Regions from separate parts of the Paenibacillus sp. FSL E2-8871 genome, predicted to be linked through region 2. Evidence: predicted binding sites of a transcription regulator. Region 2 holds the regulator's gene; each other region holds the start of a gene.
The links. Region 2 encodes NrdR, which represses ribonucleotide reductase genes. Its sites were predicted from a motif close to AACACNATATATNGTGTT; they were not measured.
Positions count from the first base shown of each region.

Region 1: the regulator NrdR is predicted to act here: its motif matches at 8,481-8,498, upstream of nrdI (class Ib ribonucleoside-diphosphate reductase assembly flavoprotein NrdI).
Region 3: the regulator NrdR is predicted to act here: its motif matches at 3,261-3,278, upstream of NYE25_RS00725 (adenosylcobalamin-dependent ribonucleoside-diphosphate reductase).

Region 1 is NZ_JBBOBV010000001.1:6,206,991-6,217,982, reverse strand. Features, by position in the region: gene NYE25_RS27970 (carbohydrate ABC transporter permease) at 1-566, opposite strand, end outside; gene NYE25_RS27965 (ABC transporter substrate-binding protein) at 655-2,013, opposite strand; gene NYE25_RS27960 (sensor histidine kinase) at 2,165-3,958, shown strand; gene NYE25_RS27955 (response regulator) at 3,979-5,541, shown strand; gene NYE25_RS27950 (AraC family transcriptional regulator) at 5,541-6,533, shown strand; gene NYE25_RS27945 (alpha-L-rhamnosidase-related protein) at 6,590-8,164, opposite strand; gene nrdI (class Ib ribonucleoside-diphosphate reductase assembly flavoprotein NrdI) at 8,570-8,929, shown strand; gene nrdE (class 1b ribonucleoside-diphosphate reductase subunit alpha) at 8,916-10,992, shown strand, end outside.
Region 2 is NZ_JBBOBV010000001.1:6,785,519-6,796,510, forward strand. Features, by position in the region: gene polA (DNA polymerase I) at 1-697, shown strand, start outside; gene mutM (DNA-formamidopyrimidine glycosylase) at 750-1,586, shown strand; gene NYE25_RS30340 (MntP/YtaF family protein) at 1,714-2,460, shown strand; gene coaE (dephospho-CoA kinase) at 2,470-3,066, shown strand; gene NYE25_RS30350 (lytic transglycosylase domain-containing protein) at 3,063-3,626, shown strand; gene NYE25_RS30355 (alpha/beta-type small acid-soluble spore protein) at 3,706-3,924, opposite strand; gene nrdR (transcriptional regulator NrdR) at 4,089-4,565, shown strand; tRNA gene NYE25_RS30365 (tRNA-Ala) at 4,725-4,800, shown strand; tRNA gene NYE25_RS30370 (tRNA-Lys) at 4,811-4,883, shown strand; gene NYE25_RS30375 (hypothetical protein) at 5,329-5,733, shown strand; gene NYE25_RS30380 (helix-turn-helix transcriptional regulator) at 5,772-6,683, opposite strand; gene NYE25_RS30385 (alpha/beta fold hydrolase) at 6,783-7,724, shown strand; gene NYE25_RS30390 (YdeI/OmpD-associated family protein) at 7,700-8,290, shown strand; gene NYE25_RS30395 (alpha/beta fold hydrolase) at 8,535-8,705, shown strand; gene NYE25_RS30400 (IS110 family transposase) at 9,180-9,722, opposite strand; gene NYE25_RS30405 (MarR family winged helix-turn-helix transcriptional regulator) at 10,098-10,568, opposite strand; gene NYE25_RS30410 (aldo/keto reductase) at 10,713-10,992, shown strand, end outside.
Region 3 is NZ_JBBOBV010000001.1:135,991-146,982, forward strand. Features, by position in the region: gene NYE25_RS00710 (hypothetical protein) at 1-84, opposite strand, end outside; gene NYE25_RS00715 (YqhG family protein) at 240-1,304, opposite strand; gene NYE25_RS00720 (DEAD/DEAH box helicase) at 1,301-3,046, opposite strand; gene NYE25_RS00725 (adenosylcobalamin-dependent ribonucleoside-diphosphate reductase) at 3,461-6,097, shown strand; partial or broken gene NYE25_RS00730 (transposase) at 6,784-7,137, opposite strand; gene NYE25_RS00735 (hypothetical protein) at 7,617-8,072, shown strand; gene NYE25_RS00740 (hypothetical protein) at 8,364-8,738, shown strand; gene NYE25_RS00745 (cytidine deaminase) at 8,873-9,271, opposite strand; gene NYE25_RS00750 (methylenetetrahydrofolate reductase) at 9,539-10,498, shown strand; gene NYE25_RS00755 (translation factor GTPase family protein) at 10,858-10,992, shown strand, end outside.

The sequences.
Region 1 (10,992 bases), 580 kb from region 2:
TCGAGCAGCTCACTAGGAACGGTCTGAAGACCTGCCAGAAAGATAATCATTGTTGTTCCGACGTTCTTCCAGATTTCTACGAAAATAATAGAATATAGCGCCGTGGAATAGCTGCCGAGAAAATTCAAATTATCATTTGCAATCCCGAGCTTGGTCAAGAATGTTGCAATCATCCCGCTGTCCGGCATATAAACATAACTCCAGATGAAGCCGACCACAATCGCACTGAATAGAGTCGGAATGTAGGAGATGGAGCGGTAAAAGCCCTTGCCTCGAATCTTCATGTTCAGCAGCAGCGCCAGTCCAAGCCCGATTAGATTGCCCCCCACTACGCTGACAACCGTATAAATGAGAGTATTCTTGATCGAGTTGCCCAGCGTACCTCCGCTAAACAAATCCTTATAATTATCAAAGCCGATATAATTAAAGGTTTGGGCGTACCCGTTAAAATCTGTAATGCTATATTGAAACAGCTTCGTAATCGGGAAGATCCAGAATATTAAATAAAAGATCAAGGCCGGAACTGCGAAAAAATACATCGTTTTTTTCATTACAGTTGATTTCATCTCTGTCTCATCCTCCTATCCAGAACCGCTCCGCCAGTCAAGCGAGCTAAATGACAGGACTGGCGGGACGACCTTCAGTAATTCCCGTTTAATTTTTCCACAATTCCTTGAACTTGTCGTCCATAGCCTCTGTAACCTGCTCCGGAGTAGTCTTTCGTCCACCAATAATCTCGGCGAATTTAGCTTCCATCTCTTCAGCTACACCCGTTGGCCACATTTGATTCGGGAAGTATACGGACTTTCCATTATTCAGGTATGAATCATTAACTTCTTTGAACAGGTCATGATTCAACGGAACACCTTTATACACGCTGATCGAACTGTTGGCTTCGGTCCAAGCCTTGAACAGATCTGACTGACCATCAAACAGGTAATTCATAACTTCCTTGGCAATGTCCAGATTCTCCGATTTGGCGTTAAGCGCGAAACCAGCAGCAGTGGCAGCAGAGACATAAGTGGGCTGGCCTGAATCGTTAGCAGGCAGAGAGAAGAATCCACGGGTAAAGTCGGCTGCACCTTTGGCTGTCAGTGTTGCATAATCCCAGGTTCCGTCAAACACCATAGCCGCTTTACCATCTACGAACAGTTGAGCCGCTTGAGCACTTCCAAGTCCAAGTGAGTTCTTGACTACATAACCTTTGTCATATAATTCCTTCATTTTGGAGATCGTGGCTACCCACTTTGGATCTGTTAACGATTTTTCTCCCGCTTGAAGCTTGGTATCGAAATCCATTTCATCCGGATAAACCTCATTCGCTGCGATTTGATACATCCCGAACTGGAGGAACCAAGGATCCTTGTCCGCGAGTGAGATTGGAGTAATGCCCGCATCCTTCAGCTTCTGGCAAGCTTCCAGGAATGAGGTCCAATCCTTCGGCATTTCTATGACACCCGCCTGCTTGAACAAATCCTGATTGTAATACACCCCTAGATAATCAAGACCTCCAGCGATCCCATAAGGCTTACCCTCATAAGACATATCATCTTTCGCCCCTTGGCTGATGTTATCCCAAAAGGTTAAATCCGATAGATCAGCCGCATAGCCGGCCTTTGCCATGTCCAGAACACCGAGGGATGCATTTCTTGGGAATACCCAGTAAATATCAGGCCCTTTACCTGAAGCAAGCTTTGTACGAATGGACGTAAAATACTGCTCATCCGGAAGCTTGGAAGTTTCGAGCGTAACGTTAGGGAACTTTTCCTTCACGAGCTTAGGCATAATATCAAGTGCAAAATCCTGTCCGTCCGGGGCTTTAGTGCCAGATACCATCATGGTCAGCGTCACCTTTTTCGCACTGTCTGTTGTTGCTGCCGGAGCATTTGTAGCGCTTCCACTATTTTCAGCGTTACTAGTGTTGCTGTTGTTACCTGAGCCGCAGCCTGCTAGAACAGCAAGTAACAGCGCTATCATTAAAGCTCCTGTCCGTTTTTTAGTACGTAATTTCATAGAATAACCTCCCTGTTTTCATATCACTTCTATTTCCCGGCATCCATTTTTTGTTGGTTGCTGTATTGTTATTTTAATCTTGTAAGCGGTATAATTACTTTTGCATTTAGGGTGCACTATTTTACGAACGGCTTAAATCGGAGGAGAGCGAATGAAATTTTCCAGTATCAAGATGAAACTCTTTCTAGCACTCGTTCTTGTATCAGTCATTCCGATTGTGATCGTCACGTATAACTCCTACCGGAGCTATACTAATCTGGTCAACCAGCAAACCTCTCTCGTTGCCTCCAACACCATCCATAATACCGTTAAAGGCATTGAGGATATTTTCGGAAATATTGAACGCATTTCACTTACCATTCAGCAGCAAACCTCCAGTGCGACCGCATACACTACCGTTAGCGACGAGCTAAAAAAACTGGCCAGCACCAGCGATTCCTATGACATTTTTATAATACAAAACAAGCTGAAGCTGATCTTTGAGAACCTGCTACTGAGCTATGATTATGTTAATGGAATCTATCTTTTTTCTCCTGACGGCAAAAATATCAGCTATGGCAGTACGGCGGAACTGAAGGTGGGATATGTCCCCCTCCGGGATGCGTGGTATCAGAAGACCATTGCCAACAAAGGTCAGCTGTATATCGGCGAGCCCGGTGTAAAGCCTTATATCATTAATTCTGAGCCTTCCCTGGTATTCTCCCGTGCGCTCTATGATATGAAGACTCAGCAGTTCCTTGGTGTGTTTATGCTGGACTGTAGCTTAGATATTTTCAAAGGCTTGAATCAAGACGCTGTCCCAAATATGAGTTATTTTGTACTGGCCAATGACGACGGTAACATTATCTACGACAGTACCGGCCAGAACACGGACTCACGGCTGCCGGAGGACTTAACCCGCAAGACCGAGGCTATGCAGGGTGATGAACTGGAATTTTACAATGAAAATAATTTGACGGTTATTCAGCGACTTCCTGTATATCACTGGACAGTTATCGCCAATATTTCGCTAAGTGAGCTGTACGAGAAATACGGAATTTCCAACAAGCTGATCCTTTATATTTCCCTTACTTGTGCGGTCATTTTCATACTTCTGTCCATCCTGTTATCCAACTGGATTACTAAGCCGATTACCCAGCTCGCTAAAATCATGCGCAAAAACAAATCGCAAAAATTCGTTACAACCGAGATCAAACCTAAGCGGGTTGACGAGATCGGCTTTCTGTATACGGAATACAACAAGATGATGCAGGACATCGACATCTTTGTCAGAGAGAGCTATCAGAATAAAATTCTGACCATGGATTCACAAATGAAAGCGCTTGAAGCCCAGATTAATTCGCATTTTCTGTATAATACACTCGAATCTATCAACAGCATAGCTGAAATTGAAGAGGTTGAAAGCATTGCTGTAATGACCAAAGCGCTGGGAGATATGTTTCGCTACAGTATCAAGACGGATAGTGAGCTGGTATTTGCCCGGGACGAGATTCAGCATGTCGATAACTATATGGCCATCCAGCAGATCCGCTACGGCAGCAAAATCTGTTTTGTAAAAGAGATGGAGGACTCCGTTCTGGAAGCGAAAATTCTCAAGCTGATCCTTCAGCCCTTAGTGGAGAATGCCGTCTATCACGGCTTGGAGAATAAAAGAGGTAACGGCATGCTCTTACTAAAGGGCTATCTGGAGCCTGATACCAAGCGAATTATCTTTGAGATCCAAGATGACGGGATTGGTATCCCAGAAGCACGGCTTAAGGAAATTCAAACACTGCTAGATCAACCACCGGAATTCATGGGGCTTGGTCACCGGAGCAGACAGAGCATCGGGATTAAGAATGTGCACTCTCGCATCGCCCTGTATTACGGCTCAGATTTCGGACTGACCCTATCCAGCGAACCCACGCTGGGAACAACGATCACCCTAACACTCCCCTCTAAATAAAGATAAAAGGAGACTGGATCATGTACAAATTCATAATCGTCGACGATGAGCCTTTGATCCGCCAGGGTCTACTAAAAAAAATCAAGGCAGTGACTAATGAACTGATCTTCAGTGGAGAAGCCGACAATGGTGAGGATGCCTTGGACCTTATCCAAGCGACGGACCCACATCTAATCTTCACCGATATGCGGATGCCCGTGATGGATGGAAAATCCCTGCTTCGTCAGCTGCAAAATGATTATTCCGATAAGAAAATCATCGTCATCAGCGGATTTTCCGATTTTGAATATATGCAAGAAGCGATCTCAGCCAGAGTTGTCCACTATTTACTGAAGCCGTTCAGCAAAGACGAGATCCACCAAGCGATCTCCAAAGCGATAACCGCCATAGAGAGTGAGCAGTCCGCTAAGGCGGAAACTCTGAATATAACCAAAGAAGCGGAGCAGCTAAGCCTACAGGGAGATTTGCAGGCCCTGCTTCAATACATTGCCGGCTTCTACCCGGCTGAGAAGCCGCCAAGCTTCCGATCAGCCCCATTGCTCAATCTGATGACATCCCGAAGAATGATCCTATTGACGCTCTATAATCCAGAAGATCTAGTTGCCCAAGAACCCTATCTGGAGAGGACTAGTATCTTTCTCCCTCATCCTCAGAGCAGGAAACTCGCCTTTTCTCTCCTGCTATGTGATGCTTCACTGAGTGATTCTAAGGTGCTGGAACTGGCTTCTTATGAAGCCAAACAGTTGATCGAAGAAACTGGACCACAAGCCTGCATCGGCATAAGTGGCAGAAAAACCGATCTGAAGGAACTGCCGCAGGCACGGCTAGAATCGATGTCCGCATTGAACTGCCGGGCCATCGCCGACCAGGGACAGTTTTTCCACTACCGCCCGGGTAGCTACCAAGCAGGGCCGGAAATGTGGGAAAGTAGCCGGGAACTCATCTTTTTCATCGAATCTGGGAATAGCGATAAGGTGAAAGATCGAATTCACGACTATTTTGACTATTACCGAGGGCAACCCGCAGCAACAATCCATCAGTTGAAAGAGAACTGCCGAGCCATAATCACAGAGGTCAAAACCTTGGTTTCCGTCTATTTTCCTGTAGAGAACGGACAACATACATCATCCAGCCTTGAAGGCGTACTTAATATTTCATTTGATTCGGAAGAAATCCGGGGATATTTCCTGACCGTACTCACTTCGATTGCAGAATTACTAAAGGAACAATCGGTCTATGCCTCTCCCAACGTCATTGATAATGTAAAGGTATATATCCGCAAAAACATCTGCTCGTCCCTCACGCTAGAGCATTTATCGAATCTGTTCTACATCAGTCCGAGCTATCTTAGTTACTTGTTTAAGGAGAAGACGGGCGAAAATCTGATTGATTATGTCAACAAAGAGCGAATCGAACGTGCCAAGTTGCTGCTCCGTACCAGTGATGAGAAGATTTATAAGATTGCCAAGAGTCTTGGGATCGATAACGCCAAATATTTTTTCCGCCTATTCAAGAAAATGACCGGGTTCACACCAGAGGAATATCGAAAATTAAGTGAAGCTCAAAAAGAGGGGGCACGCTAATGGATCATATGGAGCTGGATTGTTATCTACGCCGCCTTGATGCAATCGAAGCCAAACAACAGTACACCCGTCGCAACATTAATGAATTTGGTGGCAAAGAATTGATCTTACCTCACGGAGAACGGGTTCCGCGTCTACCGGTACATCATTTTTTTAATCAGGGCGATTATCATATCAGCAAGCACCACCGGTTCGCCGATATGCCGGAGCATACGCATACATTTATCGAACTAAATTATATGTATTCAGGCCGCTGCCGTCAGACTATTGGCGGATCCGTCGTAGAGCTGACTCAAGGCCAGATTTGCTTGTTGGATACGGACGTACCCCATTCAATTTTTACACTTAATGAAGACGATATTTTGATCAATATTTTGATGCGAAAGGAAACACTGAACGCGGCATTTCTGACCCGGCTGGGTTCTGACGGAAGATTAAGTGATTTTCTGATCAACGCCCAATCTCCCGCTGCAGCCCATGACCGTTACCTTGTCTTCCGATCAGATAACAGTCATAACCTTCACCATATTCTCGCCAGCATGATGTGCGAGTACTTTGATCCCCGTGATTTCTCCGCGGACATGATCAACGGTTATATGGTCATCGTGTTTACCGAGCTCATGCGGGTTCTAAACCAGAACACCGCCCCCAGTGGATTACCTACCACTAAACGGGGCGATCTGCTGGAAATCCTACAATATCTGGAACATCATTTTAATAACTGCTCCTTGAAGGATTTGGCCACACGCTTTAATTTCAATCCCAATTATCTGAGCAATCTACTTAAGAAAAGCACAGGCAAAACGTTTGGTGAGTTGGTACAAGAGCATCGTATGGCTTATGCCGCGCTCTTACTCGCTAACAGTGATCGACCGATTGGAGATATAGCCGGAGAATGCGGATATGAAAGCCTAAGCTTTTTCTACAAAAAATTCGCGGAACGATACGAAGTTACTCCGCTTTTGTACCGCAAGCAGAGCCAAACAACCTGAGACACCATTTGCTACGGTGCTCAGGCTGTTCGAGCTGATATCGAATAGGCATCTGCTTATAATTGATATTTGCGGATCAGATACGTTGGCGTACAGCTCCAAGCATGGCAATAACTATTAATTAAATGACTGCCATAGGGAGAAAAGCTCTTGTCGCTTGGATTATACAGCTCCCAGAACGTATCAGCCCCGTCTTTAATCATCTGCCCCCAATACTTCTTGATCTCCGAAATGGCTGTATCCCTTTCGCCCATCTGAATCAGTGCCTCAATAAAATGGTGAACCATATAGGGTGTGGTCATCGGAATGGGAGCGGAATCCTGCTGAAGCCGTAGCAATAGTCTCTTCCCGCGCTCTTCTTCAACGATTCCGGCAAGCACCATCCAGATCTGAGAAGCCCATGAAACCTGCCTAATATCACCACTAACAAAATAGCCTAATTCAGAGTCCCATAAGTGATCCAAAGTGGCCTTCGTAAGTTCTTCAATCGTCTGCCGTAAACGATCCTGTCGTTCATTTCCGAGAAGAACGGCCAGATGCAGCGCGCATTTCAAGTTATAGATTAAGATAGCCTGCGCCGGGGCCTGTTTGTTCAGATCCGGATGCCAGTCAATAAAAGCCCACCAGGTCTCATCGTCGGTCACAATGCCACGCTCGTCCAATCGTTCTAAAGCCAGCTCTATCTGCCGATAAGCAGATGGCCACAGCTCCTCCAGCGTGTTCCGGTCATCTGTAGCCAAGTAATAATCATGAAGTGTAGATACAAAAAAGAGTGAATAATCATAGAGATACGTATCGTCAGGTATGACCTGGGGTTTCATGAACAAGTTAGCCGTGATCCGACCCCGCTCATCCGGATAAGCTGCAAACAAGTACAGGCATCGCTTAACCAGATCATTGCCTGAGAACGTTTCGTAATTGGCCAGCGCCTGAAGCCGCAGGTCACCAAGCCACAGTCTTCGGTCCCGCTTAGGTCCATCTTCGAAGACCTCCTGCATACATTCTTCCAGCGTCTTAACGCTGACTTCATCAATGGCTTGCAGTTCAGGATCTGTGTGGCCCAACGGAGCCTGAAGGGAGCGGTCAGCCGAAGTTTCCGCTGTACAACTAATTTCAGCAAAGGATACTTTATACTTCGGTGACGTATCAAGTACCTTAAGCTTTACATACCGAAAGCTGTATCGACGATCCAGATTTAGTGATGAAGGCAGTATATCCAGATGAACTCGCTCTTCCTGTAACCACGAGCTGCTTAGCCATCCGTCATACTCAGAAAAGGATTCAGCCATCTCCACCGGCATTTCCCCGAGGGTGATCTGCAGATGTAACGGAGCATCCGGGGGACTACCTATTGGAATAATCCGAATCGCCAGCCTTCCCACTAGATGCTCTCCGAAATCTAGAATAACCTCCTCCCCTTTACCAAAAGCAATGGCAGAAAGAGCCTCTGCACCTTGAATCGATTCTGACTGCCAGCCATGCACCGCTAGTTCATTCTTTACAACCCGGATTATCTGCTTCGGTTTACAATCCCGGTAAATAAGCTGAGGTTGAAGCTGCTCTGCGGTTAAAGCGAACACCTCATTTTTATGGATAGTTACCGCTTGCTGGCGCTGCATCGCTTGAGTCATAACCTATCTCCTCCTTCATTGGTCTTGTTCCCCCTCTAGTAAACCTCAATTCCGCTTGCCTGAACATACAGTGAATACAGCTAATCTTACTCTTATTACAGTTCTGCTCAACGGAGTGACGCTAATTTGTCATGATAAAAAAGATGCAGTAAGATCCATCACAAAAAACAACACAGCTGCCTTAGCAAACCGCTCCAACCTGCGTATTTTCGTGATATTAACACTTTAATAGAGCGTTTACTAGACCAATTTCCAACTAGTTAGGATGCACTTTTCATGTTGACTTTTCAACATATAGTGATTAAAATAAACAACGCACACTAAATATAGTATGCATATGATTTTCCAGTATTTATAGCTTATCTATTCAATCTTTACAGTAATATATACAGGGGGAGAGACTCCATGCTAGTCGCATACGATTCAAAAACCGGAAACGTCAAACGCTTCATTGGTAAGCTTAAGCTGCCAGCTGTGCAGATTGAAGAGCATATGACCATTGACGAGCCCTATGTGCTTATTACATATACCACCGGCTTTGGACAGATTCCAGAGAAGGTGTCTACTTTCTTGAAGAACAATTATTCCAATTTGAAAGGCATCGCCGCCAGCGGCAACAAGAACTGGGGCGAGCTGTTCGCGCATAGCGCAGACTTGATTGCAGATCGGTACAATGTACCAGTTATCGGTAAATTTGAGCTATCGGGCACATTTGGTGATGTGGAACGAATTAAACAGGAGGTGAGCCGAGTTGCGGCATATTGAACTAAACAACATGTTGATGAAGAGAGACGAAAGTGGTTTCTTTCAATTGGATAAAGACCTTGAGGCAGTAGCCGAATTTATGCGGGATGTAGAACGGCGGAGCCTGGTTTTTGCGAATACAAAAGCCAAGGTTGATTATATGATTGAACAGGATTTCTACGAAAATTTTTACGAACAGTACAGCTTGGCTGAGATTGAAGATGTCTACCAAATTACCCATTCTTACAACTTCAGCTTTCCATCCTATATGGCAGCTTCGAAGTTCTATACGGATTACGCTGTAAAAAGCAATGACCGCAAGCAATATCTGGAGCATTATCCGGACCGTGTGGCGGCAGTCTCCCTTCATCTTGGACGCGGCAACGCCGCTACTGCCGGCATGCTTGCCCGTTCGATGATGGAGCAGCGTCTGCAGCCAGCGACCCCAACCTTCTTAAATGCCGGCAAGAGCCGTCGCGGTGAGCTTGTCTCCTGCTTCCTTATCGAAATGGACGACTCGCTTAATTCGATCAACTATGTGCTCAATACCTGCATGCAGCTGTCGAAGATCGGCGGTGGTGTGGCTGTCAACCTGTCCAAGCTCCGTTCCCGCGGAGAGACAATCAAGGGTGTCGAGGATGCGGCGAAGGGCATTATACCTGTGCTCAAGCTGATGGAAGACGGCTTCTCCTATGCTGACCAGATGGGTCAACGTAAAGGTTCTGGAGCCGCCTACTACAACATTTTTGGATGGGATGTTCTTGAATTTCTCGACAGTAAGAAGATCAACGCCGACGAAAAAACAAGACTCAAAACCCTGTCCATCGGCCTGATCATTCCGAATCGCTTCTATAAGCTGGCGAAGGACAATGAACCGCTCCATGTATTTGCCCCTTACAGTGTGTACAAGGCTTATGGCACGCATCTTGATGACATGGATTTGGATGAAATGTACGATAAGCTGCTAGCCGATCCACGTGTCAAAAAGAGAAAGGCCATGAGCGCACGGGATATGCTGACCAAAATCGCCATGATCCAGCTGGAATCTGGCTATCCATATATTATGAACAAGAGCAACGCCAATGAGGCTCATGCCCTGAAAAACGTTGGACAGATCAAAATGTCCAACCTCTGCACGGAAATCTTCCAGCTGCAGGAGACCTCAGAAATTGCTGACTACGGACAGGAAGATACCATCCGCCGTGATGTAAGCTGCAATCTGGCTTCCTTAAACATTGTCAACGTGATGGAGCATGGCAAAATCCGTGAATCGGTACATGAAGGTATGATCGCCTTGACTGCAGTCAGCGATATGACCAGCATCTCTAATGCCCCAGGCGTAGCCAAAGCTAACAAAGAGATGCACTCCGTCGGTCTCGGTGTCATGAATCTGCACGGCTATCTGGCCAAGAACAAGATCGCTTATGAGAGCGAACAGGCTCGCGATTTTGCCCGGACCTTCTTCATGACCATGAACTATCATTCACTGGAGAAAAGCATGGAGATCGCTGCTGCAACCGGCCGGTCCTTCCATGGATTTGAGGCTTCTGATTATGCTACAGGAGCTTATTTCGAGCGTTACCTGACTACGGATTACCGCCCTGTAACGCCAAGAGTACAAGAGTTGTTCGGAGATATTTTTATCCCATCCCCTGCGGACTGGGAACAACTGCAGGATGCAGTAAAAGCAAATGGCCTGTACCATGCATACCGTTTGGCAATTGCGCCGACAGCCAGCATTTCCTATATTCAAAATGCTACTTCAAGCGTTATGCCTATTGTAGAGCAGATTGAGACCCGGACTTATGCCAATTCAACGACTTACTATCCGATGCCGTACCTGCGTCCAGACAATGTATTTTTCTATAAATCAGCTTACCAAATGGATCAGTTCAAGGTGATCGATTTGATCGCGGAAATTCAGCCCCACATCGACCAGGGCATCTCGACCGTTCTGCATGTGAACAGCGATGTCTCCACCAGAGAACTGGCCCGCTCCTATCTGTACGCGGCGCATAAAGGCCTGAAGTCGCTATATTACACCCGGACCAAAAAGCTGTCCGTTGAGGAATGCCTCACCTGCT
Region 2 (10,992 bases):
GGGCTGGTCCATTCTGGCGGCGGACTATTCGCAGATTGAACTACGGGTACTTGCGCACATCTCCGGTGATGAGCGGATGAAGGAAGCTTTTCTCCATGATATGGATATTCACACGAAGACAGCGATGGATGTATTTGGAGTTACCGCCGATCAGGTTGATAGCAATATGCGTCGTGCTGCTAAAGCCGTTAACTTTGGTATCGTGTACGGAATCAGTGATTATGGTCTGTCGCAGAACTTGAATATTCCTCGCAAAGAAGCCGCTCAATTTATTGAGCAGTATTTCGAGGTATACCAAGGTGTACGTCGATATATGGATGATATCGTAGTTGATGCAAGGAAACATGGTTATGTAACCACGCTGCTGGAACGCCGTCGTTACTTGCCTGAGATTAATGCCAAGAACTTTAATCTGCGTTCTTTTGCGGAACGTACAGCAATGAACACACCTATACAAGGAACTGCCGCTGATATTATTAAGCTGGCGATGGTGCATATGGACAAGGCGCTATTTGAACGTGGGCTAAAGAGCCGTATGTTGCTTCAGGTACACGATGAGCTTGTATTCGAGGTGCCAGAGGATGAAATGGAGCTCATGAAGACGCTTTTGCCGGAAGTAATGGGTGGAGCATTGCAGTTATCGGTGCCGCTTAAAGCAGAGGTAAGTTTTGGTAGCAACTGGTACGAAGCGAAATAGGCTCCCTTTAAGGTGTGCATATCAGCTATAATGTAGTTGAGGTGAAGACATCATGCCGGAATTACCGGAAGTAGAGACAGTCAAGAGAACACTGAATGATTTAGTTAATGGAAAGCAGATAGAGAGTGTAACCGTCCGGTTGGCCCGGATTATTCAGCGGCCGGATGATATTCAGGCTTTTGCCAACCTGCTCGCAGGTCATAGCATTGTTAATGTTGAACGAAGAGGGAAATTTTTGCGTATCGTGTTAGACGGTTTGGTGCTGGTATCTCATTTACGGATGGAGGGCCGTTACGGACTTTTTTCGAACGAAGATCCACTGGACAAGCATACGCATGTGATATTCCATTTTACCGATGGCACTGAGCTGCGTTACACGGATGTTCGTCAGTTTGGTACAATGCATCTTTTTCAGATTGGTGAAGACCTCCAGCTGCCTCCTCTTAATAAGCTAGGACAGGAGCCGCTGGAGCCATCCTTTACGCCGGAGAGGTTTAAGCAGATTGTATCAGGCAAAAGCACAAAAATTAAATCACTGCTGCTGAATCAGGAATATATCGTCGGCATAGGTAATATTTATGTAGATGAGTCGTTACATCGTGCAGGGATACATCCTGAAGTCAGCGCCAAAGATCTTTCGGATGAGCAACTTGATCAGCTGCATCACGCTATTGTCAGTACGCTAACGGAAGCGGTAAACGCTGGTGGTTCGTCTGTAAAATCATATGTGAATGGTCAAGGTGAGAGCGGCACTTATCAGCAACAGCTGTTGATTTACGGTCGTAAAGATCAGCCGTGTAACCACTGTGGAACGATGATTGAGAAAACGGTTGTAGGTGGCCGCGGCACGCATTATTGTCCAAGCTGTCAGCGTAAGGTTGAAAACTGAAGAAGTAATTAGGTTGGCACCCACTACTTGTCCCGCCCATATACTGTGTGAAGAATGCTTAATAGAGAACGGAAGCTGAATGAAGTGTATTCTTCAGTGTTCCGGTTCTTCACAGGAGGGATTGCGGGTGCTCAGCCCATTTTTTTCACTAATATTACTAGCTTTTGCTTTGAGTTTGGATGGTTTTGGCGTTGGTATTACATATGGACTGCGTAAAATGAAAATACCATTGCTCTCCATTCTGATTATCTCGCTTTGTTCGGGGGTAGTTATCTGTGTATCTATGCAAGTGGGTGTTCTGCTTGCCAAGGTAGTGTCTCCACATGCAGCTTCTGAGGTTGGCGCTGTTATACTCGTGCTAATGGGGTGCTGGTCGCTCGTCCAGATGTTAATGCAGAAAGAGAAGGAACAGACAGGTGAGCGTAAAGTAGGTAGTGAAGAAAATGTGCTATCCACAGAAGCTCGGGCAGAGGTAGCTGTTGATACTGAAGATGTTGTAGAACAGGTTACCATGGCTCCTGAGCAGGCAAAGTCGGCTGTCTTTTCCCTTGAGTTACGACGATTGGGGATTGTTGTACAGATCTTGCGTACTCCGTCTTCTGCAGATATGGATGATTCCGGGAGTATTTCTTCGATGGAGGCTATGCTGCTCGGGATTGCCCTCTCTCTAGATGCTTTTGGAGCTGGACTTGGCGCAGCATTGCTGGGGTTCAATCCGATATGGACATCACTTACAATTGCTCTGTTTAGTGGTACATTTCTATTGCTGGGCATGAAGACTGGATTAAGATTCGCCGGGAACTACTGGATGAAGCATGCTGCTGCACTACCCGCGTTATTATTAATTACAATGGGAATACTGAAGCTATTATGAGGTGAGTACATGATTATTGGCTTAACCGGAGGCATTGCATCCGGAAAAAGCACGGTGTCCGCACTGCTTGTGAGCAAGGGAGCGAGGCTGGTTGACGCGGATGTGATCGCCAGAGAAGTTATGCTCCCCGGTCATGAGGTGCTGGCTGCGGCTGTGAAACAATTCGGAAGCGAGATCCTCTCTTCGGATGGCACACTGAATAGGGGCAAGCTGGGGGACATTGTGTTTCAAGACCCGGCGGCCCTGCAAGCCCTGAACAATCTGACGCATCCCGCAATCCGGCGGGAGATTAAAGAACGTATGAACAGCATGGAGGAAGAAGATCCAAAGAAGTTAACCATTGTGGATATCCCTCTTCTTTTCGAATCAGGACTCGAGAACATGTTCCATGAAATACTGGTGGTCTACGTGCCTCGTGAAGTGCAAATCGCTCGATTAATGGAACGTAACGGACTTTCTATAGAACAAGCAGAAGCACGCTTAAATGCACAGATGGATATTGAAGCGAAGCGTAACAAAGCGGACTATATCATTGACAACAGTGGCGAACTTGCGCACACTGAGCAACAGGTTGCTGTTCTTTGGGACAGGCTGGGCTTATCATGAAATGGTTACGTAAAAAAAGAGTCCTTCTTCTGTTATTCATTGGTTTTACTGCGATATTGTTTCTGAGTACGAACTGGATGTCCTGGTTTTATCCGATCCATTATAAAGATGAGATCCGTAAGCACAGCGTTACGTACGATATTGACCCATTTCTAGTGGCTTCGATTATCCGAGTGGAAACGAACTTCAAAACTGGACGAGAATCCAAAAAAGGTGCTATAGGTTTAATGCAGCTTATGCCGGATACCGCCAAATGGGCCCTTGAAAAGGCCAAGCTTCCTGATGTTTCTATGGAGGAGCTAAAGCATGAACCATCAGCAAATATTGAACTAGGTACCTGGTATCTTTCAACATTATCCCGTCAATTCGAAGGTAAACGTACAGCGGTTATCGCTGCATATAATGCTGGACCGGGTAAAGTTCAAAAATGGCTGGATGAGGGGATCTGGGATGGAACGGATGCTACGATTAAGGATATTCCGTTTGGTGAAACCCGCCATTATGTACAGCGCGTCAACTATTACTATGATCAGTACACGGATATTTACAACGAATTCTAAAACCGTGTTATGTATAAAAAGAAGCATTAAACGATCTTGCGATCGTTTAATACTTCTTCAGTAAGCTTATGTGGACAGGTTATTTGTATTGACCTGCCAATTGTTGTTCTGCCAGGGTTACAAGACGTTTAGTGATGTAACCACCGATCGAACCATTTTCATAAGAAGTTTTATTGCCTTGGTAACCATCTGGGGAAAGCGTGATTCCGAGTTCTTGGGCAACTTCATATTTAAGTTGTTCCAAAGCACCACGGGAATTTGGAGCTACAAGGTTATTGGAGCTGTTGTTTTGGCTCATTGCTGTTCACCTCCTCTGTTGGTAACTGTATTATGTGCCGGACTTGCCATAATCATTACAATAAAAAAACGGTGATTTCTGGAAAAAATGAAATAGCCCTTCAAAAGCCGGATATTTAACATACCGGGACTAAAAACATTATGTAATAGGAAGTGATGAAGCTTATGAAATGCCCTTACTGCGATCACACAAATACTAAAGTACTGGACTCGCGACCAGCGAATGAGAATAAGTCAATCCGCCGCAGGCGTGAATGCGAGCGTTGCAGCAAACGGTTTACAACCTTTGAAATGATCGAGGAAACACCGTTAATCGTGATCAAAAAAGACGGCAGCCGCGAGGAGTTCAGCCGTGATAAAATACTGCGTGGTCTTATCCGTGCTTGCGAGAAACGCCCCGTCTCTGTAGAACGTCTAGAGAAGATCGTATCTGAGGTAGAGAAATCCCTACGCGGTATCGCCGTAGCTGAGGTGGAGAGCCAACAGATCGGTGAGTTGGTTATGGAGCAGCTCTATCCAGTAGATGAAGTCGCCTACGTTCGCTTTGCTTCCGTATACCGCCAGTTTAAGGACATTAACATGTTTATGAAGGAACTGAAGGGTCTGCTATCTAAGAGCACTGGGGATTTGGACAGATTGTAGAGTTGTGGCTAGTCTAATGACTAAAAAAAGTGTTGACAGCGAAGGCGATTTTTTATATTATATAGGAGTCGCCTACGGCGCTTGGATTTGTCAGAATGACTTAAATACACCGAACTGAATTTTAGAATGTGTGATTACATACATCTGAAAATTACGTTTGGGGCCATAGCTCAGCTGGGAGAGCGCATCGCTGGCAGCGATGAGGTCAGGGGTTCGATCCCCCTTGGCTCCACCAAACTTCATATGGACTCTTAGCTCAGTTGGTAGAGCAGTAGACTCTTAATCTATTTGTCCAGGGTTCGAGCCCCTGAGAGTCCATCCAAAAGAAACGGCAGAAATGCCGTTTCTTTTGCTGTTTATGCGACTTTTGATCAGTTTCCCGATGATTAAGAATCAATTACTGAGTTGATAACGTGAAGTGGATAAATATTCCTTTCAATATTTTAAGGTAACACAAATACATCTGTCTGCGACTACTACTCAAGCCATGTGGAGTGTGTAGTGTCAACATACCGTGTTGACAAATAATAGAGAATACCTAAACTAAATAAAAGATAATGATATTAAAAGGCAGTATTCTTGAAGCAGGAAAGGATACTGCCTTTTAGTTATAATTAGGACGAAGCTTACCACAAATAGAGTGTATTATTTATTATATGGAATTAGGAAATGAACAGAGCTCAACTCAACTATGAAACATTCACATAATTTGGTACTATTAAACAATGAAAGAAATCTATCCCATTTGAAAGATGAGACATATATGAGTGTGCATTTAGATGATTTATGTAAAGATTATAATGAAGATAGAATTGTTCCTTTTATCGGTGCAGGGCTATCTATACCTTTTAATGTGCCAGATTGGGGTAGTTTAATAAGGGAAATAGCTGAGAAATACGCCGTAGGTGATACGTCTTTTGTAAAGTTAGCTGTAGAACAAGATTTACAGAGATACGATTACTGGCAGGCAATTGATGCTTTGAAAAAATATACAACAGTCCAAGAAGAAGATATTCAAGAACATATAGCAGTTACTGTACAGAGAAAAATTAATAAAGTGGAAAATGATTTGCTTCATAACTATATGGATCTGAAACAAATGGACTTTAAGCTTTTCTTAACTACAAATTATGAAAATATATTACACAACTATTTGCAATGGAATTAACTCCAATTTTATTAAAAGAAATACAAATGCTAAATATATCAGGAATAGTTCTCCATCATTTGATATAAATAATTTCGAAAGTCTTCAACATAGGTTTTGGGCTCTACAACTTTTAGATGAGTGCCGAAGCTTGCTAAAAGTTGAAATCCCATACGATTTTGTGGGACATAAATGGTTGCTAATAAAAATCCAGAACTATGGTCTTCAATACTTCTTCGACCATACCTTTCGATGATTTGATCTTTTATGCTAGGCGATATCCATGCCTTAATCGTGACGAATTCAGGTAGATAATTTGCTTCGTGTACTTGCTCTGACCAATCGTCTCTAGGATGAAACGCGCGTTCATCCATAGTAATATGATCGATCCGAGATAACTTGAAAGTTCGATATCCCTGTCGATGTAAACAGAATCCTTTCAAGTACCAACTCGATTCGCTAAAATGCAGCTCATAGGGCTCGACCATTCTATCCGTTACAGCCCCGTCCTTATCTGTATAATCAAACGAAGCCAGCCTCTTTTTTGAAATGGATTCTTGACATGTCTTTAAGGTTTCAAGAATCTCGGACCGACCTTCCCAATCATAAAACGACAGTTGAATGGAACGATTTAGAGACAATGGACTAACCATTGCCTCTATTTTTTTTATCGTTCTTTCAACTTCTTCAGTACGGAGGATTTGTTCCAATCCGCCGAGCGCAGTTAATATATTCTGTAAATCGGAGCTGCTTAAAAGGCGTTTATCAACCTTGTATTCATCCATTATGCCGTAGCCCCCTTTGACCCCATTGACAGAGTAGATCGGGATGTTCGATAAGCTCAATGTTTCCATATCGCGAAGGATCGTTCTTTTGGAGACATTGAATAGTTGTGAGAATTCCGTTGTAGAAACAACCTCTTTTTTCAGCAATATCATGATAATCGAAATGAGTCTCTCCACTTTGTCCATAATTGCCCTCTTTTTTTACATGATTTCAGAACGGTGACACCTTGATGTCACCTTTTATCCATTATACTACAAGTATCACAAGAAGGAGGTTATAATTTAATGTTTAATCCAACCGATTTTCCCAAGCCCACCCTTATTTCAGCCAACGGTGTGGAACTCGAAGTGTTTGAAGCAGGCCGAGAAAACGCAGGAAAACCTATTGTACTCTGCCACGGCTGGCCAGAGCATGCCTTTTCTTGGCGCCATCAGATGGACGCACTTGCCGCAGCGGGCTACCATGTCATCGTCCCCAACCAGCGGGGTTACGGCAACTCATCCCGTCCGACCGAAGTAACAGACTATGACATTGAACACTTGTCGGGTGATCTCATCGCGCTTCTCGATCACTATGGATACGAGGACGCTACCTTTGTCGGTCATGACTGGGGTGCATTCGTCGTTTGGGGACTGACCTTGTTGCATCCAAACCGCGTCAATAAAGTGATAAATCTGAGCTTGCCTTACCAAGAGCGCGGAGAAAAACCCTGGATCGAGTTTATGGAAGAAATACTTGGCGGCGATTTCTATTTCGTCCACTTCAATCGACAGCCAGGCGTCGCGGACGCCGTATTCGAAGACAATACATACAGGTTCCTTCGCAACCTGTACCGGAAGAACGAGCCTCTCAGAGCACCTGAGCCAGGTATGGCGTTGATCAATCTCGCCAGAGCAGAAACACCGCTCGGTGAGCCCGTATTGAGCGAAAGCGAGCTGGACGTTTACGTCTCCGCTTTTGAAACATCAGGGTTCACGGGCAGCATAAATTGGTACAGGAACCTTGACCGCAACTGGCGCTTATTGGCGAAAGTGAACCCAATCATCCAGCAGCCGACCCTCATGATCTACGGCAACCGGGACGTGGTTGCGAAGTCTGAAAACCTGACAAAGTTCGTGCCCAATGTGGAAGTGGTCAATCTGGATTGCGGTCATTGGATCCAGGAAGAAAAGTCGGAAGAAACAAACCAAGCGATTCTAAAATGGCTGGAACAATGGGAGATGTAGTTTTTTTCAACAACCAAGAAGAGTTTAACGATTGGTTAGAAGAACATCATGCTGAAGCTAGTGAAATTTGGGTGGGCTATTTTGGGATAAGTACAGGGCGTGAAAGCCTTACTTGGTCTGCATCAGTAGATGCCGCTCTTTGTTTTGGGTGGATTGACGGTATACGAAAAACCATTGATAAACAAAGCTATAAGATTCGCTTTACTCCGCGCAAAGTAAATAGTGTATGGAGTGCTGTGAACGTAAAGAAGGTAAAAGCACTAATACAGCTTGGAAAGATGAGACCAGAAGGAATGCACGTCTTTAACAACAGAACCGATGCACAAGGCTATTCCTCTGAACAAAGAAACGTGGAACTTGCCAAAGAATATGAAGAACAAATCAAGGCAAATCAAACAGCCTGGCTATTCTTCACTAATTTATCACCATCCTATAAAAGAGATTCTATCTGGTGGGTAATGAGCGCCAAGAAAGAAGAAACACGATTAAGAAGGCTTGGAATATTGATCGCTTCATCTGAAGAAGGGCTAAAATTTCAACATTGCAAAAATAATATTACAGAATAAGGAAATATAAATAACAAAAGAATCGTTAAAAGGATTTTTGGTACTGCATAAATCTGGGTCTATTGTTTCCCTGATCTTTAGGAGAGTGGAGCTACTGTATTTCTCAATCATTTAGGGTTTAATTCTCATCAAAAGTCAGAACGTTTTAAATGCGAGGCATAAATCAAATCGCTAAATGAAGAAGGGATGAAACAGCTCATCCAAAATCGCAACCCCCTTCATTTTTATGGTACAGCCGACCCTCATGATCTATGGTGACCAGGATACGGTCCAGAGGTCTGAAAACCTGACAAAGTTCGTGCCTAATGCGGAAGTGGTCAATCTGGATTGCGGTCATTGGATCCAGCAAGAAAAGCCGGAAGAAACAAACCAAGCGATTTTGAGATGGCTGGAAGAGCAGAATGATGCTGAATAGAGTCGCTTAGCAAGCAAAACTTAGAAAAATAATAAGGACACCCAAACAGGCAATGTCATTAAGTTAAGCTCAAAGGTAAGAACGGGAATAAAAATGGAATTCAAAACGGCATGGGAAAGCCCCGTGCCGTTTGTTTTTTACTTCACGCAAGGAAACGGCGTATAACTAACAAAGCAGAAATACTGCAATAATTGAACAGGCGGAGAGAAAAGCATCGCTCTATGTTCTGTTCCAATCCAGTAAGATGCTCTTGGTACTGAAGAATGAGGGTAATAAGGACTTTCAAATTGATTAAGTGGCGTGCATACATGGTTTGCTGAAATGGGTTTTGTTTTGCCGCAACTAGCAGCCGTTGCCCCCGTTGGTTAATCCAGTCCTCTGAACGCCCCCGTTTTGAAGAAAGCAGTTCTTTCATCTTAGATTTGAGTGTGTTTTCATCCGTCTGTAATACTGAATATGAGGTTGGGAATTCACTTAAAACTGTAATGAAATACCGGAATACATAGCTCCAAAGACACCTTTGTAAGCAGGGAAAACCTGATCTAAAACAGCTTGGAATTGTAGTTTATTTTGTACACACATCTTTGAAAGAGACTCATATTGTCTTGTAAGATAGCGCAGATTGAGAAGTTGCACACCTCTTTTCTTAAACGGTTCAAATTCTTCTTTGTAGTACAGCTCTCCCAATAGGTAAGCGTCAGCAGCATCCGTCTTTACTTTACGAAGTTGAGACTTCCTAAGTCGATTTGAGATGAGCGGATTAATAACAATATAAATATAATGATGTTCCTCTAGGAACTGAACAACGGGACTTTGATAATGACCGGTTGCTTCTAGAATAAGCAAAGGACGTTGTTGAGATGCAAATTCAACTTCTGTTAAAACTTGAAGGGAATTTGCTAAACCATCTCGAGTGTGCTCGAAGTGGAATATCCCTTGGAATGGCTTTCCGCGCTCTAGAAAGGCTTGTCCATGGCTTTCTTCTTTAGAAATATCTAGACCGATAACTGGATTCATTTCATCTCCCCTTGTAAGTGTAGATTCACCGGCATCCCCTAAGGTTGATCTTCTTGTCGCTCCATAGCATCGCTTGTTATACGGGATCTTACGTCCCAACCAGCCTCAATCATGGTCATGACAAGTAGGGGTGAACATTATAGCTCTCGGGATCAAGTCCCACGGGCAGGTACGTTCGACCAGGCTACTTTAATCCTCTATGCAAATGAAAAAAGGATCAACCAGAAAGAACTGGTTGATCTCATAATACGAACGGGCAGGAGAGTTGAAGATCAAACGCGGGGAACCGTATCATAAATAGAGGCAAGTTTTTTAGGTGGGGGCCTTGGTTTGCAGAAGGCAAAGACCCCCTCCGGTGGTTGGGGGAAGGGTCCATCAAGCTGACGGATCTTCACATGACGATGAAGGTCCTGTTTTTGTTCTTTCCGCCAGCCTAGTAATAGACTCCATGTCCTGGTCGGTTAATTGATCTAAAAAATGCTTCCTTATTGCCTTTGAAACAATGGGAAGGGCTTCATCCAGAGCTGTTTTTCCGGAAGAAGTAATGATGACGTAGACTCCACGATCTGTATCTAGTGGTTTCCTCAAAACAAGTCCCCGTTTTTCCATACGCGTTAGATGATGTGACAATCGGCTCTTATCCCAGTCCATCGAGTCTGCTAATTCCTGTTGGCGAAGCTTACCGTTTCCAAATTGGACTAACCTGTCTAAAACCCCAAAGTCACCCTCAGATAGTCCCGTGTGTTCGGACATGTCCTTTACAACACGACCAAAGATTCTTTTGAAGGAACCTTTCCACATATTCCATATTTGCATTTCCTGTTCATTCAGTTCGTTCTTGTCCATACGCCCATTTTAACACAGTTGACACGTCAACCACAAGGTGTTACAGTGTATACAAGTTGACATGTCAACCACATTGATCATTAGGCCCTGCACTGATGATGCAAGGAAAAGTCTTCCTAATACAATTAAGGAGTGTGTCATGGAATGGATTATGTAAAACTTGGACGTTCCGGTTTGGATGTCTCGGAAATATGCCTTGGATGCATGAGTTTTGGAGCACCTGAACGAGGCAACACCCCATGGTCTCTGAATGAGGAGCAAAGCAGACCGATTATTAAAAAGGCACTTGAATTGGGAATTAATTTTTTTAGTACTGCCAACATGTATTCCGACGGAACAAGCGAAGAAATTGTCGGGCAAGCATTAAAGGACTTTGCTCGTCGTGACGAAGTCGTCATTGCCACAAAGGTATTCGTTCCGATGC
Region 3 (10,992 bases), 6.6 Mb from region 2:
GGATACAAACAGTCCAAAGCTTAGAAGCAGGAGGAGGCATCCTTGACCCGCAAGTTTCAGCCTCCGCCGCAAACTTATTTTCATGGCGTCGATCACCTTTCTTTGTTAAGAAATGTCAGGAAAGTTAAGCTTTACTCTATTGTAGTGGACAGGCTATAAAAAGGCTGTTGCTTGCTGTCGCGCTTGAAGGCGGAAGTTCTCTTGTTTTTTTGCCTGCTTTTAGCGAGTAGGGTCGCATTCTATAGGCTTCGCAGATGAAACAGTCCGTAGGTTATCGCAGAAACTGCAATTTGCGGCTCATATTGCCAAATGGTCTCCTGTCGACGACGGTTATACTGCTCTTGAGTGCCTAAACGTTTTTCTTCATCAGGCTCTTTCAGCAGCTCTCCGTAATAAATATCAATGATAGCCAGCTCGATTCTAAGACGCTCACGTGCCTGTTCTGCCCAATTGTAATCGAGTTCGGCAAGATGAGAGGTAAGATGAGCCTCTAATAAATCTGTAGCGGCTGTCACTGTTAATTCATAAGGCTGAATATGGACGTTTTCTGGTAAACGGGGGATCATCTCCCGCGAGGCTATCTTAGTGTTAAAGTCATCAATGATGGTCCCTTTTGTCAGCGATATTCCAAGATAATGCAGTTCTTCCCGTTTCAAATCGCAGCTCATCTCCACTTTATAGCAGACGCCGAGCCACGGTTCATAAGCTGCAGAGAAGAGTGTATTCCGCTGCCTGCTACCGGGATCTTCAAATAAGTAAAGGCATTTCCCTTCATCTTGCGCCGCACTCCAAATTTGCTGCAGGCGCTTGCTACCATAGATGATATCTTCACGTCTTATCATACCGGGCCCAATTCGGGGCAATGCAGGTACAATACCGAAGTAGCGGGCTAGGATGCTATCTTCTGGATTTGAGGAGGGGACATGAACCACATTAGATTCAGGTGATGTTGGATTCAATAGATCTGCGCTAGCCTCAGCATCTGTTGTGGCACCCATCGCTGGGTTTTCGGTAATTGGCGGATTCAATGCTCCGATGCTGCGATTTACCGTTGGCGGAACTTCTATAGCTGCCTGGCTATCGTATTTTTCCGGATCAAATACAAAAGTGAAGGAGAGTGTCTCCGGATCAACACCAGTACGCTCCACGAATCCCCAATAATAAGGTCGATCTGTAAGCATTCTGTCAGCTCTTGGCGATAGCTTTACAGTTACGTGAATGGGCGATACTTCAATAATGGAGCATTCTGTCGCCTCCAGATAATCCATTACATGTTTACGTACTTCCTGTGAGTTGAGGGTCATGTCGAAGTCTCACTTTCCTTTTTAATACCCTGAGTCAACTCACTTAGGGATTCACCGATATGATCTAACTCATGTCGCAGCTCTTCATCGGAGCGGGATTCGAGCATGATTTTGTATAAACTTTTCTCCAGCGATTCTTTCTTCTCAAAACGCTCCAGAATCACATCCAGCCCGCCAATGACCATTTCGAACATATTGATCTTCTCGTGTAGCAGATGCAGAATATGTTCTTCAATCGTGCCCTGCGTGGACAAATTATAGATAACCACGTCATTTTCCTGACCTAACCGGTGCACCCGCCCAATCCGTTGTTCTACTCTCATGGGATTCCAAGGCAGATCGAAGTTGATCATATGGTGACAGAACTGCAGGTTAATGCCCTCACCACCCGCCTCAGTAGCGATCATGACTTGAGCACGACCGCGGAAGAGGTCCATCATCCAGTCCTTTTTACCACGATTCATCCCGCCGGAATAAGAAACACACATTAGCCCATGTTCGCGGAAATACTGAAGCAAATATTCTTGAGTCGCGCGATACTCCGTAAAAACGATGACCTTTTCATTCATTTCTTGAATGAGAGATAGTGTTGTTTCGGCTTTGGTATTGGTCTTAACCGTACGAAGTGTCTGCAATAGCTCCATCATCCGATCGCGTTTCGGCGAATCAGCAGGCAGCTTCTTGATCAGATTAACTAAAGTGATGAAGACGGCATCCCTACTGCTGCACACCTCACGCTGAAGCGTTACCAAGGAAAGCATGCTGCTAAGATTGCCGCCTGATTCCTGATACTGATCTTTAACAAAAGAAGTGACAGCGTCATATAATACTCTCTCTTCCTGTGAAAGAACTAGCGGAATATTACGGACTTTTCGTTTCGTAAAATTAACTGGACCTTCGCCACGCCGATTGCGGATCATCACCTTCGATAGCTCGTCTCTTAGTTGACCTTCATTCTTAGGTTGGCGTTTATCAACGACGAAATTCGAAGCAAAATCACCCTGATTTCCTAGTTGCCCCGGTTTCAGTAAAGTGATCAAATTAAATAGCTCGCCCAGATCATTCTGAACGGGAGTAGCGGTTAGGAGCAGGCAATATTTTTTGCGTAATTGCTGTACAAATAGATAATTGGTCGATTTCTTGTTCTTCAGCTTATGGGCTTCATCAATAATCAACATGTCATATTCATTTTCCAGCAGCATCTCTTTATGAGGATCGCGCTTCGCGGTATCCATAGATGCGACGACAATCGCATTCCCCCAGGAATATGCTTTTTTCTGTGCAACAGCAGAGATGCCAAACTTGGCATTCAGCTCGCGGACCCACTGCAATACGAGGGAAGCGGGTACCAGAATAAGCACTTTAGAGACTAGACCGCGGACAAGATATTCCTTGAGTACAAGTCCTGCTTCAATCGTCTTTCCTAGTCCAACCTCATCTGCAAGAATCGCGCGGCCCGACATCTCAAACAAAACCTTATGCGCGGTATCGAGCTGATGAGGAAGCGGGGATAATCCGGATAAATGCTTCATGCATTGCAGCTCATCGAAGCTGGTTACTAGACCCGTTTGTTCACCTTGCACAGCAAGCTTGGATAGACGGTAGTCTCCCCACGGACCACCTTTATCTAGTTTGAGTTCTAGATCCTGTAGCCAATTCCGGTCAAAAGAAAGAGGAACAGGCAGTATAGGCGCTGACTTTCCACCTTTGTGAGGTAGAGAATTACGGAATAATTGCGTCATTGTACAGCCTCCTCAGGTGCTATTTCATATCATCATTCGTAGGAGTAGTATGCTCTTAAACAAGAGAATTCATAACCTTCTATTTTTCTTGATAGCCTTTAAAAAAGAGAGTAAAAGCGAGAAAACGCGGCAAGGTTTGCGATATTTCGGCTGCTTAACTCTATTTTCGAAAAAGACCTTCGATACAATATGTGGTATAGTTTAAAAGCTGACGCACACAATATATTGTGACAAAAGCATGAAAATGTGATTTTTTAAAGTGCGTAGCTGCTATTTGTTATTGACAAGATGAACTTCCTACATACACCCGTAAGACGGAAGATAAGTGTAAGGAAGTTTTTGTTGTGGGTCACAAAATGTACGCCCACACCTGAACTGGAACTAATATTTACTACATTGCGGGAGGTTTTTCTATTGGGTAAAGTGGAACGGAAGCAACGCCTTGAAGGGCTAAGTGAAAAAATATTTTTGGATCGTTATGCTTGGAAGGATGCCGACAGCAATAATGCTAAAGTGGGCGATGTTGTACTCGTTCTAACAAAAGATGATCCGAAGTTTCCCACGAAGGAAGTCGGAGAGATCGTAGAACGTAACGGCAGAATCGTAACCGTGAAGACGCGCAGCGGCGAACTTGTGAAATCAGATGTTGAAAAGCTGACGCTTAATATAGAAAAAACACCAGAGGAAATGTGGGATCGTCTGTCTACAGCTATGGCTTCTGTGGAGAAGACGCCTGAGCTTCAAGAAGAATGGGCGGGTAAATTTCGTTCGATTCTGGATGATTGGAAGCTCGTACCGGGTGGACGAATTGCTGCTGGTGCAGGCGCTAGTGAAGAACTAACCCTGTTCAACTGTTATGTAATTCCTTCTCCAAAAGATAGCCGTGGCGGCATTATGCAGACGTTGGCTGAAATGACAGAAATTATGGCTCGTGGTGGCGGTGTAGGGATTAACCTATCCTCTCTACGTCCACGCCGGGCAATTGTGAGAGGTGTTAATGGTTCTTCCAGTGGTTCTGTATCTTGGGGCGGTCTGTTTAGCTATACCACTGGATTAATTGAACAAGGCGGTAGCCGTCGTGGTGCACTTATGCTCATGATTAATGACTGGCATCCAGATGTGGAGGACTTCATTACCGTGAAGCAAACGATGGGTCAAGTTACGAATGCGAACCTTTCGGTATGTGTGAGCAATAGCTTTATGAAGGCTGTAAAAGAAAATCTGGATTGGGATCTCGTATTTCCGGATACTACAGATCCAGAGTACAACGATGTGTGGGATGGCGATCTAGACAAGTGGAAGGCTGCGGGCAAAAACGTTATTCATTATCGCACCGTTAAAGCGCGTGATGTATGGCGCACCATTATTGAATCCGCTTGGAAATCCGCTGAGCCAGGCGTTGTGTTCATGGAATACTACAATCAGATGTCCAACAGCTGGTATTTTAATCCGATCATTTGTACGAACCCATGTGGGGAGCAAGGACTGCCAGGCTGGGGAGTCTGCAACTTGTCCGCTGTGAACCTGTCCAAATTCTACGATGAGAAGAATCATGATGTAGACTGGGAAGATCTCGCGACTACGACGCGTTATTCCGTACGTTTCTTGGACAATGTCATTGATAAGACACCTTATCATTTCCCGGAAAATGAAGCGAATCAGAAAAACGAACGCCGTGTGGGGCTCGGAACAATGGGTCTTGCTGAGCTTATGATTAAATTGAACATCCGTTACGGTAGCCCGGAATCTTTGGCGTTCCTGGACAAGCTGTACGGCTTTATGGCTCGTGAAGCGTATCTTGCATCCGCAGAGATTGCTGGTGAGAAGGGATCTTTTCTCGCTTTTGATACCGAGAAATACTTAATGAGCGGCTTTATGAAAAATATGCTCGAAGAGTATCCAGAGGTTGGCGAAGCGATTCGCAAACATGGCATGCGTAACGTTACAGTGATAACACAAGCACCTACAGGTAGCACAGGTACAATGGTAGGCACCTCGACAGGCATTGAGCCTTATTTCGCCTTTAAATATTTCCGTCAAAGTCGCCTTGGCTACGATGAACAGTTCGTTCCAATCGCCCAAGAATGGCTTGAAGCTCATCCAGGTGAAGAGCTGCCAGATTATTTCGTGACTTCGATGGATTTGTCAGCTAAGGATCATATTCGTGCGCAAGCAGCGATTCAACGCTGGGTAGATAGCTCGATTTCCAAGACAGCCAACTGCCCGTCTGACTTCACAGTAGAAGAGACGGCTGAGCTATATGAAATGGCTTTCGATTTGGGCTGTAAAGGCGTTACGATCTACCGTGATGGTAGCCGTGATGTACAAGTTCTGCAAACCTCGAAGAAGGAAGATGCAGTAGAAGAGGTAGCTCCAGCAGTTGAAGTTGCAACGACTCCTGAAGCAAATGTTGTAACGGCAAGCCCAGCACCTCAAGCTCCTACTAAAGAGCTGGATAAACAATACAAAAAACGTCCGCAGGTTCTGCGCGGCGCAACCTATAAAATCAACACACCTTTTGGTATGGCGTATATTACGATCAATGATCTAGATGGCACACCGGCAGAAATCTTCCTGAATGTAGGTAAAGCAGGTTCTGATGTCTTTGCGATGGCAGAAGCACTCGGTCGTGTCTGCTCCTTGTTCCTCCGTTATGGAGATCATGGTGAGAAGGTAGAATTGTTGATCAAACATCTGAAAGGTATCGGCGGATCAGGTGCAATCGGCTTCGGTGCGAATCGAGTAGAATCCATTGCAGATGCTGTAGCTAAGGCATTGGAGACTCATGTACTGAATAACGCTCATGATGATCATTTGCCTGCACCAATTGCAGCAACTTTGGAGCTAGAAGATTTCAATGAAGCTTTAAATGCGGAGTTGAAAGCGAGTGTTCCTGCGGCAGCTTCTATTGAAGATGGTCAGGGCGGACATGGCGCGCATAACCATACTTCTGCTTCCCGTGACCTTTGTCCTTCTTGCGGCGGCGCTTCGCTGATTAATATTGAGGGTTGTAAGACTTGCGGCAATTGCGGGTATAGTCGCTGCGGGTAAACGGTAGAGCCAATAAATGTTTTATGGGAAATGTGATTTTTCATTTTAAGTGAGAATTGTTTCATTTTAAGTGAGAATTGTTTCATTTTAAATGAGAAAAATATTCAATATTCAACAAATTGTATTATTATATTGATATGCAGCGAGTTTCACATTTTTACTTATAAGGCCGGCAAGCCATTACTTAGGGTTTACCGGCTTTTTATTTATATCATGACAGGCTAAAGAGCAATCTTATCCGGTTTGGATTCTTCAATATATACTTTCTTATTTTCATAAGTCTTTTTATCTGATCCTCGCTATTTGAACATTATAAGAAGTCGTCGATTTCGTTTATTTGATCGTTCCGCTTTTTGAGTGCATATTTGACCAAACAACAAAGTGAAGTTAATGAATTGCTGTGTGTTTCAATAACATCCTCGACATTTACTCTTTGTACTTGAAGTGATGGTGAGTGCAAATTGTTTGTTAGCAAGGAATATAAGTTGTAGTTGTCAGAAGAGAGTAGTGTTTTATTCTGTAAAAATAAAGTGAAGAAGACCTTTTTTAGGCAGAGAACAGGTGACTTTGGAATTCATCGAGGCCACTGAAAAACCTGTATTATTAAAAGTTATAAGAGTCCCTCAAATTAAAAAGGCGACATTTTGTTCGATTTTGAACGAAATGTCGCCTTTGCTTTTAAACTTTTACTTCGATTCTTTTATCAAATTAATGATTCGCTTGAGATTAACAGAAAATATCGCCATAGCGCCTTGCATCTGCATGCCAATTAGACCCGAGGAAGATGCAACATCATATCCGTGTCTATGTTTGAGTTCACTATTTTTTGCCTCAATTTTATAACGCTCTTTCGCTTTTTCTTTGAATTCATCACTATTTTGAAATGCTTCTTGTTCTTTATGTTCTGTCGACTTGATGGTTACTGAATAGGTTTTATTATTCGCTCCTTCTTTATAACACACTTCCTGCATAGTGCGTTTTTGCATTTCTTCAATATTAATCATGTAAGTATCTTTTGGGTTTTTATGGATGTCTTTTTTTCCTGTGCGCGCTTTGCGAATCGCCATCATAGACGTGGATGCAGTAGTTATATAAAGCGGTACTATATAGATGTGGAAAAATATTCAAAAGATTCTCACCGTAGCAATAACCAAACTATCGTGTTGTTTATTACATGTGTTTGTAACCAGCTTTACGATCTATACAGCTTTTCTAAGTAATTTGAACTCAACAGGTCTAATGAAAAGGGTTGTACTTAACTTCTACTTTGTTCTTTGTTCATAAACTTTAAATCAGTTCAAATAAATTATCTAATCTTGACTCGGAAGAGGGGTTTACTATTATTTTTCGCCTTAAAATTCCCGATGATTACATTATAAGGATATTTAGTGTTTTGGTTAAAATTAATCCATATAATTTCAGAGGTGGTATATAGGTGCTTGAAGTAAGAAGAAAATCTCAATGAAGGGTGATGATATCATTAGAGCATTAAGTGAACGAATGAAAAGGAGGCCGAAAGATGAAGTCATTCAAGACAGGACTACAAGCCATTCTTTATGTACTACTGGTGGTTGGACTGCATCTGATCTTAATCTATTTTTTAAAGATAAGAATAGAGGGATGGGGAACGGAGTTATTAAATATCTCATTTAAGGTGTACTTCATACCGCTTTTATTATGTTTAATTAATTCTTTTTTGTTTATAAGGACTCAGAGGATAAAGTACAATGCCATTTGGTTTTTGGTAACTATGCTATCCAGCCTCTTACTTCTTTTATTTTTCAATGCAATACAAGATGACAGTGATAGTGAGTATGGAGTTGTCGTTGATATTGAATTTTTTCCAAAATATCAAGCGGAAATGCTCTTTCTGCTTCCTTGGAGTATTTCTATTATACAATTTATCTTAACTCTATATTATCTAATCAAAATAAGAAAAAATCTAATCGTAAGAAATAATAAAGGGGGAATGTAATATGAAAATTCAGTTCATGAATCTGTAAAGAGCAATAATCCAGTCCAACAATCTTCGATCGAAATATTGAGTACATCAGTATACCCAGATAATGCTGTCGTGAAATATGGAGAAAAGATATACATCAATTATAGTTTCAATGATAAGGCTCACCCGGTACTCATTAATATTTATAAAGATGGAATAATATTTTTACCTGGAATAATGGGAAGTGAGTTGTTTCTGGGCGATGAGCAGGTATGGGGAAAAAGAATCAAAAATGATAGATAATCTTTGAGAGGTTTTAACTATATGAGTTTGATAATTAGTGTAATTCAAAAGGGAAGTATAATTGTAGATACTAATTTTTTGGAGGAGCAGGTACCCGCACCACATAATAATTTGTTTGGTTTCGAATCATGCAGAAAAACTCTCTGGGGAAATGATTTAATTAGTGAACTCGGATGTGAGTTAATATATTCTTTAAAGAATACGAATATTTTTGCATTTGATGAAGGAATAGAAAAACTGGAAAGTGAATTCCTTATTTTGCTTGATAATTTAGATGCTATAGAACTACATACAGACTATGATAAAGAATTTATTGAATTTAGGGCAAGAAATGCTTTGGAAATGATAAAGGTAGTACTTAAAGAAAAAGATAAGGTTGGAATTGCGATTTGGTAAGTCACAACGTATTTACGCGGTGTGTCTGGTCTGTGAACTCTGTGTTCTGACTAAGCTTTTTAACACAAAAACACGCGTACTTGTCTAACACAGGTACGCGTGTTTTTGATATTCCACTATGGTAGGTATTATTTTTACATATCTAAGTTTTTGAATGCGTAAGGCAATAAATCCCTTAAACTCAGCTCTAAGATTTCTTTTTTCTCATTGGTTAAATAGACAGGCATGTCGGGCAAACAGAATTCCGATAATACTTGTCTGCAGATACTGCATGGCGGCAGAAAATCCATTGTGTCACCTGCTACAGCTATAGCCTGAAAATCACCTTTAGTATAGCCCTTTGTAATAGCTGTGAAGATTGCTGTTCTCTCTGCACAGTTAGTAGCACCAAAAGATACATTTTCTACATTTACTCCATTAATAACATTTCCATCTTTAAGTAATAAGGCTGCTCCAACTGGAAATTTAGAATAAGGGGCATAAGCAGCTTTCTTTGTGTTACGTGCGCTTTCCATTAATTCTTCTTTATTCATAATACTCACCCTTTTTAAATAAGAATGAACCTTTCGGTCCCCTTATCGCCAACTTTAAGGTTGGCAGGACTTCTAATATTATAGTCAGACCAAATGGTTGTCAACATTAAAATCTAGAAGTTCCGCCTCCATGATGTACTACTCGATAAGTACCAATAGGGAATCATAGCTTTAAAATATAACTAGATATAGTAAATATAAGTTATACATATTAAGCCTGCCATGGTAGCCTTAACTTAAAAGAGACGTGTAGAGGAGTTTTTTATTTTGGGAGCGGCAGAGAGTACATTTAAACAAAAAATATTGAGCAAGAAACCTGGTATTTTAACATATGGGATGACACCACCAAAGGCAAGCCATTCACCAGAAAAGATATCAGAAATTGCACAGAAACAGGTTGAAAGACTTAAAAACGTAGATTTAGATGCTTTAATTCTTTACGACGTCCAGGAGGAAGCAGAAAGAGTTGATCATGAAAGACCTTACCCATATTTACCAACGATTGATCCGGCTATCTATGGTGATAAATATCTAAGACAAGTGGAGGTCCCGAAAATAATTTATCGGTGCGTCGGTAATGATACAAGAGATTCGTTCGCGGATTGGATTAAGACTGACGAAAGTGAAGACAGATTTTCCGTGTATGTGGGCGCTTCATCAAGTAAGCAAGAGGTGAAATTGAATTTACCAGATGCTTATAAGCTAAGCAAACAGTTAAATAGTAATTTGAATTTTGGAGGAGTTGTCATTCCTGAAAGACATATAAAAAAGAATGATGAGCATATACGGGTTGTCGAAAAGATTAACAATGGATGCAACTTTTTTATCACTCAGGCAACTTATAATGTAGAGGCATCAAAGAATTTATTGTCTGATTTATATTATTACTATACAAATAAGGGTTTTGAAATGGTTCCTATTTTATTTAATCTTGCACCATGTGGCACAGCGAAAACATTACAATTTATGAAATGGTTGGGGATCAGTATCCCGGGATGGTTAGAAAACGAGTTGAAATACTCGAACGACATTTTGGATAAATCAATTCAGCTATCTCAAAAAATATTTGAAGAACTATTTGAGTTCGGGCTGGAGAAGGGAATTCCAATTGGATGCAGCATTGAAAGTGTTTCAACAACTAAGTTGGAAATTGAAGCATCCATACAGCTTGCTAAAGATGTAAAGGCATTTCTAGATAAAAAGCTGTTGAGTCTAGAGAGTAGATGATTAATTGTTTTAAGGAGATTAGAAATATTAACGTTATCGCATTGAATTTTCTAACAGTGAATTCTCGTTTAAAATGAAAAACCACAAAAACTAACTATTCATTGAGCCGGTAATCCTTTCTGTTAAGGGTTACCGGTTTTTTTATAAGTTAATAGGGACATAATCATCATCTCAATAGCTTGTCTAGTATCTTTCTTGCATTATTGTAGCTAAATCCTTCATCGAGGATGGTTATGTCATTGGATAATATGGATCTTCGGGCGTTACCGCATGCTGTCGGTGGTGAGAGATTCTGTACAAGCTACTAGATTTCGGCTACGATTCTTATATAACAGATTGACTGAATGGATGGTAGAAATATGTATTGTAAACTGTCAGAAGCATCACCAATCACCATCGGACTGCTAGCACATGTTGATGCCGGCAAAACCACCTTCGCAGAGCAGCTCCTATACCATGCTTCCGGAATTAAGACTCGGGGGAGAGTCGATCAT